DNA from 2 places in the Aminobacter sp. Y103A genome. Region 2 is predicted to be linked to the other one. Evidence: predicted binding sites of a transcription regulator. Region 2 holds the regulator's gene; the other holds the start of a gene.
The links. The regulator PhoB, encoded in region 2, activates phosphate uptake and scavenging genes when phosphate is short. The targets are predictions, from matches to a motif close to TGTCATNNANCTGTCAT.
Positions count from the first base shown of each region.

Region 1: a site for PhoB is predicted at 955-971, ahead of Amn_RS26810 (DUF2794 domain-containing protein). Genes of this name have one in related genera too.

Region 1 covers NZ_AP017986.1:5,449,568-5,454,842, reverse strand. The annotation lists gene Amn_RS26815 (GNAT family N-acetyltransferase) at 1-361, opposite strand, end outside; gene Amn_RS26810 (DUF2794 domain-containing protein) at 502-888, opposite strand; gene Amn_RS26805 (DUF1223 domain-containing protein) at 1,262-2,038, opposite strand; gene Amn_RS26800 (ceramidase domain-containing protein) at 2,240-2,965, shown strand; gene zapE (cell division protein ZapE) at 2,951-4,138, opposite strand; gene Amn_RS26790 (protease inhibitor Inh/omp19 family protein) at 4,162-4,707, opposite strand; gene dapF (diaminopimelate epimerase) at 4,928-5,275, shown strand, end outside.
Region 2 covers NZ_AP017986.1:4,942,613-4,947,887, reverse strand. The annotation lists gene pstA (phosphate ABC transporter permease PstA) at 1-459, shown strand, start outside; gene pstB (phosphate ABC transporter ATP-binding protein PstB) at 484-1,308, shown strand; gene phoU (phosphate signaling complex protein PhoU) at 1,347-2,051, shown strand; gene phoB (phosphate regulon transcriptional regulator PhoB) at 2,150-2,839, shown strand; gene Amn_RS24215 (ROK family protein) at 2,866-4,107, opposite strand; gene xylF (D-xylose ABC transporter substrate-binding protein) at 4,357-5,275, shown strand, end outside.

The DNA of each region.
Region 1 (5,275 bases), 510 kb from region 2:
CTCTGTCCCGGCAAAGCCGGGCGACATGGCGCAATAGCCGCTCGCCGATGCCGAAGCTGCGGAATTGCTGGTCGACGAACAGGTCCTGCACGAAGACGCCCGGACGACCATACCAGGTCGAGAAGATCGGAAAGAACAGGCACATGCCAGCGAAAGCGCCGTCGATCTCGGCGATGACCGCTTCAAAGGCCGGCTTTTCGCCAAAGCCGAAACGCCGGATGTCGTCTTCCGTGCAGGCGATGCCGTCAGCCTCACCGACATGCGCGGCAAGGCCGATGATCGCCTTCATCAGCAACGGCGAATCGCCAGTGGTTGCCGGCCGGATGAGAATGGCGGCCGGTTCTGTCTTCTTGGCGCCCATTGGCTTGTTCCGCATTCAGTCGCGGTATTGATAGCATCGAGGAAAGGGCCGGGGAGCGGGATTCGGTCTCTGGCGCAAGCATCGCGGCATCATGGCCCGATGCGCTGCAACTCGCGCTTGGCGCACCGGTCGAGACGACTTTAGGCTTCCACCACCTTCAGGCGCTTGTCGAAGACGCCGAGCACACGGGCCAATTCGTGGCCGCGCTTGAGGATCAGGCCGCCGGCGGCGATGACCGAGAAGGCGCCCTGCTTGCGGGCGAGCCTGGGATCCTTGACGATCTGGAATAGCGGCGTTTCGCTGGTGCGGCGAAATACCGAAAAGACGGCGCGGTCGCTGAGATGGTCAATGGCGTAGTCGCGCCACTCATTGGCGGCAACCATGCGCCCATAGAGCCTGAGAATCTGGTCGAGTTCCCGTCTCTCGAATGCCACCGGGAGTTCTTGTCGCTCCCGACGGGCCTCATGGAGCGGGATCAAAACCGCGGATGGCTCGCCATCCTCCGCCCCAGCGCCGCGATCAGTCATCAATCGTTCCCTTGCAGAACATGACCTCGGCTAAAGAATCGCGCATTCGCACCCGAAATGCAACAAGTAACACCTGTATGAAGAGTGTAAGGTAGCTTGCCGCAGCGGTAACGTTTGCGAAACAGACTGTCGGAATTGGTGATGACTCGCCACATTCCTGCCGTTTTTTATCCGCGCTGACGCCCCATTGTCCGACGAATTTACCCGTGTTGCCTGAGACGGTTCGGTCCGGCACCGGCTCGTAAACCCCAAGCCCCCCGCCCACGGGCTAGAGTCGGATCGAACCAACCTCGGCTCCTTTTCAGGACGAGGGCGACGATCCCAAAATCTGAAGCCGACGTCTGGCCACAAGCCTGCGTCGGCTTTTTTGCGTCTACAGCGCCATCTTCGACGGCTTGCGCACGACAGCCGCGCCGAGAATCGGGCCCGGTACGCCATCCTTGCCGACAGCCTGCAACAGCACGGCGCAGCCGCCCTTCTTTTCCACTTCGCTCTTCGGCAGCTCGAACCGTTGCGTCTGGCCGTGCCACATGCCAGCGGTGTGCAGGTCGGTGACGGCATTCCAGTAGGTGACGCTGCGGCCCTTGTTTTCGCCCTTCTGGAGGTCGACGACCTGCGGCGGCTGATAATGCACGATCACCACATGGGCCGGGCTGGCCGGGCCGGTGGCGGCGCCGACCTCGATGGTGAAGGTGTCGCCATTGTCGGTCACCTTCAGGTCGACATTCATGCCCTGGCCGGTCTCGGCGAGGTTGGCGAGTGCGCCGTTCACATCGTCGCTCTTGGCGCCATTTACATGGGTGCGGCCATTGATGACGGCCTGGGGTGTGTAGACCGAGCGCGCGCCGAAGGCACGCATATAGGCATATTGGCGTTCGGTGTTGTCCTTGCTGCCGAGTTCGTCCTGCCAGCCGAGGTAATCCCAGTAGGTGACGTGATAGGCGAGCGCGACCATGTCGTCCTGGGCGGCGAATTTGGCAAACAGTTCGTCGGCCGGCGGGCAGGAGTTGCAGCCCTGGCTGGTGAAGAGTTCGATGACGCCGAGCGGGCGCACGGGTGCCTTGGTTGTCGAGTCGGCATGCGTTGCGCCGGTAAACCCGGCAAAGACCAGCGCCACGGCCGCCAGCCGAAAATATCTGCGAAACTCCATGACCGATCCAGATCCTCAGCCAGCGAAACCGGCCTTTTTTGTAGTTGCTGAAATATGTGGCAGAAGCGCCATTCAACGGGAAGTCACGTTGCGGTGAAATTTCCAACAAGTGAAGTTTCCGCTGCGTCAGGCTGTCGGGACAAATTACCGTTATGAAAATTGGCTGGCGGCGGTAGAATTGGGCTGTGGTGAGGCAAGGTGATGCTGGAACAGTTCAGCCAACATCTCGATCTCTATTGCGAACGGACTGACATCGGTCTGTGGGCCGAGCCGTTCAATGCCGTCAGCAATCTCGCCTTTTTCCTCGCCGGCCTGTGGGGCGTCTACGAGGCACGGCGGCGCGATGCCGGCGCTTTCGCCGAGGTGCTGGGCTGGTGGGTGGTGGCGATCGGCATCGGCTCGACGCTGTTCCATACGTTTGCCAACGAGGCGACCAAATGGGGCGACATCGTCCCGATCGCCGGTTTCACGCTGGTCTATTCGCTGTTCAACCTGCGCCGCTTCGCCGGCATGGGATGGCCCAAAGCGCTGGTGATCTTCTTTGCTTTCTATGTCGCTGTCGGGTTCGTCACCTACATGGTGCCGGACTGGCTGCGTACAGCTTCAAACGGCACTACCGGCTACCTGCCGCCGTTCCTGGCGCTGATCTTCTTCGGTTGGGTGGTCATCGCCAGCGGCAGCCGTGCCGGCTGGTACAACATCGCCGCCGCCGTCATCTTCCTCGGCGCCGTCACCTGCCGGGTCATGGACCCGCTGGTCTGCGACGCCATGCCGATCGGCACGCATTTCATGTGGCATATGCTGGACGGGCTGATGCTCGGCGTGCTGCTTGCCGCGACGACACGCTACGGCAGGCCACGTACAGCGCGGGCAGTTCATGAAAATCCAGCACGTTTGACGGCGGACGGTGCCTTACCCGGCCAGTGAAGCTGCCGGCTCGGCGTGCCGTTCGGCCCAGCCGTCGAGCCATTCGGCGCCTTGCATCTCGATAAGCCGCGACGACGTCCGGTCGAACTCAAAGGCCTCGTGTCCCCGCTTTCCGACATAAAGCTTGTCGGGCGTGGCGGCGGCACTGATCACCAGCCTGATCTGCTGGTCATAGAGCGTGTCGACCAAGAGGATGAAGCGCTTGGCCTCGTTGCGATTGGCTTCTGCCAGAACCGGCACATGGTCGACGAAAATGGTCTTGTAGTGTGCGGTGATCGCCAGATAGTCGCGCGCCGCAAGCGGCTTTTCGCAGAGATCGGCGAAGCCGAAGCGCGCACAGCCGGGAACGGCCGCCGGCACGGCGACCTTGCGGCCCTTGACCGCGACGGTGGCCGCCTCAGCTGCGGCACCATGGGTCATCCTGGCCCAGGCCTTGTCCATCGCCTTGTCGGCAGCCTCGCCGAGCGGGCTGATATAGACAGGCACGCGATCGAGCTTCTCCAGCCGGTAATCGGTGTCGGCATCGAGGTTGAGCACGTTGGTGTTCTGCTCGAGCATACCGATGAAGGGCAGGAACAGTTGGCGATTGAGCCCGTCGCGATAAAGATCGCGCGGCGCGACGTTGGAGGTGGCGACCAGCACCACGCCTTGGGCAAACAGCGCCGAAAACAGCCTCGACAGGATCATCGCGTCGGCGATGTCGGTGACCGAGAACTCGTCGAAGCACAGCACCCAGGCCTCCTCGGCCAGTGCCGCCGCCACCGGGGGGATCGGGTCGTGATCGCGCGAGGTGCCGTTCTTGCGCGCCGCCCGCTGCCTCTGGATGCGGTCGTGCACGTCGGCCATGAAGTCGTTGAAATGGACGCGACGCTTGTGCTTGACCGGCACCAGCTCGAAGAACATGTCCATCAGCATGGTCTTGCCGCGGCCGACGCCGCCATGGACGTAGAGGCCCTTGACGTGTTCGTGCTGCGGCTTGCGCCGGGCAAACAGCCAACCCAGCGCGCTCGACTTGCGCGCCAGCCTCTTCTCGGAAATCTCGTCGATCAGCCGGTCCAGTGCGGCCACGATCGGAAGCTGGGCCTGGTCGCTGCGGATGCTGCCGCTCTCGACCAGGTGGTCATAACGCTGCCTGACGGTCACATGAGTCTGCAGGCCGTCACGAACGTGCATGATTTACTCTGGCTGCCGAGATGTCAGCGGTTCAGCGAAATCGGCAGGCCGTTCGAGGTCTGGCCGTCGAAGCGGCCTTCGCCCGATTGATAGAGCCTGGCCAGCGGCGAGCCGCTTTCATCGAACAGCGTCAGCTGCTTGCCAGCGACGTTCCACGACTTGACGCCGTCGATCGGAGCCGGGCAGCGCAGCGGGCCGGCGCGGAAGCCCTGGCCGAACTTGGTCTGCGGCGTCGCCACCTTGCAGCTCTGGCCGGAAACCGACGCGCTCCACACCCCAGCCACGCTGGTTGCGGTGATGTCGGGTGCGTTGGCGGCGGCAGCGCCACCGTCGGCGGGCAGGGCCGCGACCTGGGTCTGTGCCGGCGCGGCCGGAAATTGCGAAGCACCTGCGGCGGCGCCTGGTGCCGAGGGCGGCGGCAGCTGGCCGCTGGTGACAGTGCCGGCGGGCGCCGCGGGCAGCGGGGCCGGCTGGGTGTCCATCGAGGAAAGGCGCGTGCTGTTGCAGCCAGCTGCAGCCAGAAGCGCCACCAGCGATGCGGCCAGCAGGCCGGTTTTCGAAAAAGCCATTGCATTCCCTCCGTGGGGCAGTTCTGGGGGCGCCCCCGCGCGATCGACAATTCGCCTCTAAAGCGGCGAAGTTGGCAGAATTTCAACCTGATATGGTTAAAATAGGGTTTGCGTATGAAATTGTTGCAAAATTGTCTCAATAGGCCAACGTGCCGCGAGACTGGTAATTCGGTGATGTTTCCGCCATATAGGCCCCAAACAGCCGCGAGACTTACCGACCATGGCCATTGAGGCCCCTTTCGCCAAGATGAACGGGCTCGGCAACGACATTATCGTTGCCGACATGCGCGGTCGCGCGGACCGCGTTACGCCTGCCGCGGCGATTGCGCTTGCCGCCGATCCGGCGACCAAGTTCGACCAGATCATGGCGATCCACGACCCGCGCACCCCAGGCACCGTGAACTACATCGAGATCATCAACTCCGACGGCACCCATGCCCAGGCCTGCGGCAACGGCACGCGCTGCGTCGTCCAGGCGCTGGCCGCCGAGACCGGACAGAAGGTGTTCACCTTCGAGACTGTCGCCGGCATCCTCAATGCCGAAGAGCATGAGGACGGCTCGATCTCG
Region 2 (5,275 bases):
CTGCCGCGTTCGGCATCCTTCGTCGGCGGGCTGGTGCTGACGCTGATGACGCTGCCGACCATCATCATCGCGACGCGCGCCGCCTTGGCTGCCGTGCCGCCGTCGATCCGTTCGGCAGCGCTTGGCCTCGGCGCCTCGAAGATGCAGATGGTGTTCCAGCACATCCTGCCACTGGCCGCCCCCGGCATCCTGACCGGCACCATCATCGGCCTGGCGCGTGCGCTCGGCGAGACAGCACCGCTTCTCTTGATCGGCATGGTCGCCTTCGTCGCCGACTATCCCAAGACGCCGTTCGATCCCGCAACCGCACTTCCGGTGCAGATCTACATGTGGGCGAACGAGGCCGAACGCGCCTTTGTCGAGCGCATGTCGGGCGCCATCATCATTCTTCTCATCTTCCTCATGGCCATGAACATCGTCGCCATCGTCCTGCGCCGCCGCTTCGAGCGCCGCTGGTAGGGCATGGACAAGGAGCATCCTGCTATGAACATCATGACCGAAAAATCCCTCGACGACGCGGTGAATGCTGAGATGAACGCCAGAACGAACGAAATCATCAAGATGCGCGGCGACAAGGTGACCGTGCACTATGGCGAGAAGCAAGCGCTGTTCGGCGTCGATCTCGACGTTCGCCAGAATCAGGTGACGGCGCTGATCGGCCCGTCGGGCTGCGGCAAGTCGACCTTCCTGCGCTGCCTCAATCGCATGAACGACACCATCGACGCAGCCCGCGTCGGCGGCAAGATCACACTCGACAGCGAAGACATCTACGATCCCAAGATCGACGTCGTCGAGCTGCGCGCCCGCGTCGGCATGGTGTTCCAGAAGCCGAACCCGTTCCCGAAGTCGATCTACGAGAACGTCGCCTACGGCCCGCGCATCCATGGTCTCGCCAAGAACAAGGCCGAGCTCGACGTGATCGTCGAGAAGAGCCTGCAGAAGGCCGCTCTGTGGAACGAAGCCAAGGACCGTCTCAACGAGCCGGGCACCGGCCTGTCGGGCGGCCAGCAGCAGCGCCTGTGCATCGCGCGCGCCATCGCCGTTTCGCCCGAGGTGATCCTGATGGACGAGCCGTGTTCGGCGCTCGACCCGATCGCCACCGCCAAGGTCGAGGAGCTGATCGACGAACTGCGCGAGAACTACACGATCGTCATCGTCACGCACTCGATGCAGCAGGCGGCGCGCGTGTCGCAGCGCACGGCGATGTTCCACCTCGGCTATCTCGTCGAGGAAGGCCCGACCGACAAGATGTTCACCAACCCCGACGACAAGCGGACGCAGGACTACATCACCGGCCGCTTCGGCTGAGTGGGTTTCGTCGCGGCACACGATACGAGGAAGAAATCATGGGCGAACATACAGTCCGGTCCTTCGACGAAGAACTTCAGCACGTCGACCAGCTCATCCGCGACATGGGCGATCTTTCCAGCGCAATGGTGGCCGGCGCCATCCGCGCGCTTCTCACGTCCGACCAGGCACTGGCGCAAAACGTCGTTGCCGACGATACGATCATGGACGCCAAGCAGCGCGATCTCGACAATTCGGCGATCACGCTGATCGCCAAGCGCCAGCCGATGGCGCAGGATTTGCGCGCCGTGGTCGGTGCCATCCGCATGGCGGGTGACCTCGAGCGCATCGGCGACCTCGCCAAGAACATTGCCAAGCGGGTCGGCGCTGTCGGCCAGTCGCCGACCCCGCGCAATCTCTCGCATTCGATCGATGCGATGGCGCAGCTGGTGCTCGGCCAGGTTCGCGGCGTCGTCGATCTCTATGTCGCGCGTCAGGCCGAGGGCCTGAAGGATCTGCGCGCCGACGACCAGAAGATCGACATCCAGTACACCGCCGTGTTCCGCGAACTCCTGACCTACATGATGGAAGATCCGCGCAACATCACGGCCTGCACGCATCTGCTGTTCTGCGCCAAGAACCTCGAGCGCATCGGCGACCATGTCACCAACATCGCCGAGAACGCCTATTTCGTCGTGACGGGTACGCAGCTGCCGCTGAACCGGCCCAAGGTCGACGAGACCACGACGACGGTTCCGGCCTGAGCATTTCCGCAACCGCATGCGTTTGGCGCGGGGGCGCTGCATAGGTTAAATCAGCGCATGGTCCAGAAGCGGCCATGCGCAAGGACAAGGTATAGCCAATGATCGCTCCCAAGGTCATGGTCGTCGAAGACGAAGAGCCGCTGGGCGTGCTGCTTCGCTACAATCTCGAATCCGAAGGCTATCAGGTCGAGGTCGTCACGCGTGGCGACGAGGCCGAGATCCGGCTCCAGGAAAACGTGCCCGACCTGCTGGTGCTCGACTGGATGGTGCCGGCGCTGTCGGGTATCGAACTGTGCCGCCGGCTCAGGATGCGTCCCGACACCGAACGCCTGCCGATCATCATGCTGACGGCGCGGGGCGAGGAAAGCGACAGGGTGCGCGGGCTTTCGACCGGGGCCGACGACTACCTGGTCAAGCCGTTCTCGACGCCGGAATTCATGGCGCGCGTCAAGGCGCTGCTGCGCCGGGCCAAACCCGAGGTGCTGTCCTCGGTGCTCAAGGTCGGCGACATCATGCTCGACCGCGAGTCGCACCGCGTCTACCGCAAGAAGAGCGAGATCAAGCTCGGGCCGACCGAATTCCGCTTGCTCGAATTCATGATGCGGCACCCGGGCCGCGTGTTCTCGCGCAGCCAGTTGCTCGACAATGTCTGGGGCGAGACGATCTATATCGACGAGCGCACCGTTGACGTGCATGTCGGGCGCCTGCGCAAGGCGGTCAACAACGGCCGCATGCCTGACGTGATCCGGACCATTCGCGGTGCCGGCTACGCCATCCGCGAGGACTGAGCCGCTTCGGGCTCTTTTCCGCTCAGCTAGGCGACGTCGGCACCGGCACGGCGTGGAGCCGTGCCTGCGGCAAAAATCTCCTGATCAACGGCAAGCAGCGCGCGCATCATCGCGCCCTCGCGTTTGAGCGGAACCTCGTTGGGTTCGGTGTCGAAGGAGATCGCCTTCGAGTGCAGCCCGCCCGCCGTCTTGGCGATGGCCGCGCGCACATGTGGCTCCATGATGTCGAAGGCGGTTGCGCCGACGCCGACGAAGGCGAGGGGGGCCGGGTCGAACAGCGCAAACATCGAGCCGAGTCCAAAGCCGATGGCTTCGCCGGCCTTGCGAAAGGCCTCGCGTTCGGGGCCATCATGGTCACGTGCCGCATCTGCCACGGCCCTGATGTCGTCGTCGGACAGGTCGGCCAGCGGCTCGGCATTCTCGTCGCCAACCCTTGCGTTGCGCCAGATGGCGTAGTTGCCGGCATAGGCCTCGATGCAGCCGCGGCGGCCGCAGCGGCAAAGCGCGCCGTCCGGGCGGTGGATCATGTGGCCGAACTCGGCACCCGACGACTGCGTGCCGGTGAACAGCTCGCCCTTGATGACTAGGCCCATGCCGATGCCGTGCGAGAGCAGGATGGCGATGAAGTCGTCGCGATAACGCACCGGATCTCGCCAGCGCAGGGCCTCGGCGATCATGTTGCAGTCGTTCTCAACCGAAACAGGTACGCCGAACTCCTGCTCCAGCCGGTCGGCGAAGGGGATGTCGTCGTAGCGGGTGATGGGAGACCACAACAGCTTGCGCGAGGCGGCGTCGGTGATGCCCTGGACGGCGATGGCGATGCGTAGGACGGCGCCGCCCGAAGCGCCGGCGCTGTCGATCAGGCGCCGGACCATTCCGACGCATTCGTCGACCAGCGCCTCGGCAGGCATCTGCTGCGTGACAAGCCGCCGGGTCTCTTCGGTCACGGTGTTGCCGGCATAGTCGATGATGGCGGCGGACAGGCTGTTGAGCGAGAGCACGACCGCAACGACAGACGCAGCGTCGGCATCGAGCATCAACCCGACCTGCGGCCGCCCCCGTTTCATGGAGACGGGTTCGCTGAACTTGGCCTCGGCAAGGATGCCTTCTGATATGAGATCGGAGGAAATCGTCGAGATCGTCGAATGGCTGAGGCCGGTGGTGGCAGCGATTTCGGTGCGCGATGGCTGGCTGGCTCGGCGAACCGCGGATATAACCATGGCGCGGTTGCGCCGTCTCAGATCGTCGTGACGTATGCCGACCGACATGTGCTCGTCTTCCTCCCGGCGAAGCGCTGCCCTTCTTAAGCGGCAGTCCCTTACGCGCCAAGTGATTGTGACAGAGCCAGCGCCAAATGTCTCTATTTATTTCGGGCTCCGAAAAAAATAAGGAGCGCTCGCGAAACCATGTTGACAGTGGCCGGGCATTGAGTCAGTATTTTTTCGAGGCTCGAAAAAAAGAGCTTCTCCAAGGGCTATCGCGAAGTAGGCGCGCCCATTGGGCGCAGGGAGGAAATAATGAAAAAGTTTACCACCGCCATCCTGGCGGGCGTTGCCATGACTCTGTCGCTTACGGCAGTGGCTTCGGCAAAGGACAAGGTCATCGGCGTCTCCTGGTCGAACTTCCAGGAAGAGCGCTGGAAGACCGACGAAGCCGCCATGAAGGCCGCCATCGAGGCCGCCGGCGACAAGTACATCTCGGCTGACGCGCAGTCGTCGCCGGCCAAGCAGCTGACCGACGTCGAAAGCCTGATCTCCCAGGGCGCCAACGCCCTGATCATCCTGGCTCAGGACGCCTCGGCCATCGGACCGGCTGTCGACAAGGCCGTCGCCGAAGGCATTCCTGTTGTCGGCTACGACCGCCTGATCGAGAACAAGGACGCCTTCTACCTGACCTTCGACAACAAGGAAGTCGGCCGCATGCAGGCCAAGGGCGTGTTCGCCGCCAAGCCTGAAGGCAACTACGTCTTCATCAAGGGCAGCGGTGCAGATCCGAACGCCGACTTCCTGTTCGCCGGGCAGATGGAAGTGCTCAAGGAAGCCGTCGACGCCGGCAAGATCAAGAATGTCGGCGAGGCCTATACCGATGGCTGGCTGCCGGCCAATGCCCAGAAGAACATGGAACAGTTCCTGACCGCCAACGACAACAAGATCGACGCGGTCGTGGCTTCGAACGACGGCACCGCCGGTGGCGCGATCGCAGCGCTTCAGGCACAGGGCCTTGCCGGCTCGGTGCCGGTGTCGGGCCAGGACGGCGACCATGCCGCGCTGAACCGCATCGCGCTCGGCACTCAGACCGTCTCGGTGTGGAAGGACGCGCGCGAGCTCGGCAAGAACGCCGCCGAAATCGCCTCGCAGCTCGCCGATGGCAAGAAGATGGAAGAGATCGCCAACGTCACCAAGTTCAAGACGCCTGGCGGCCTCGAGCTGAACTCGG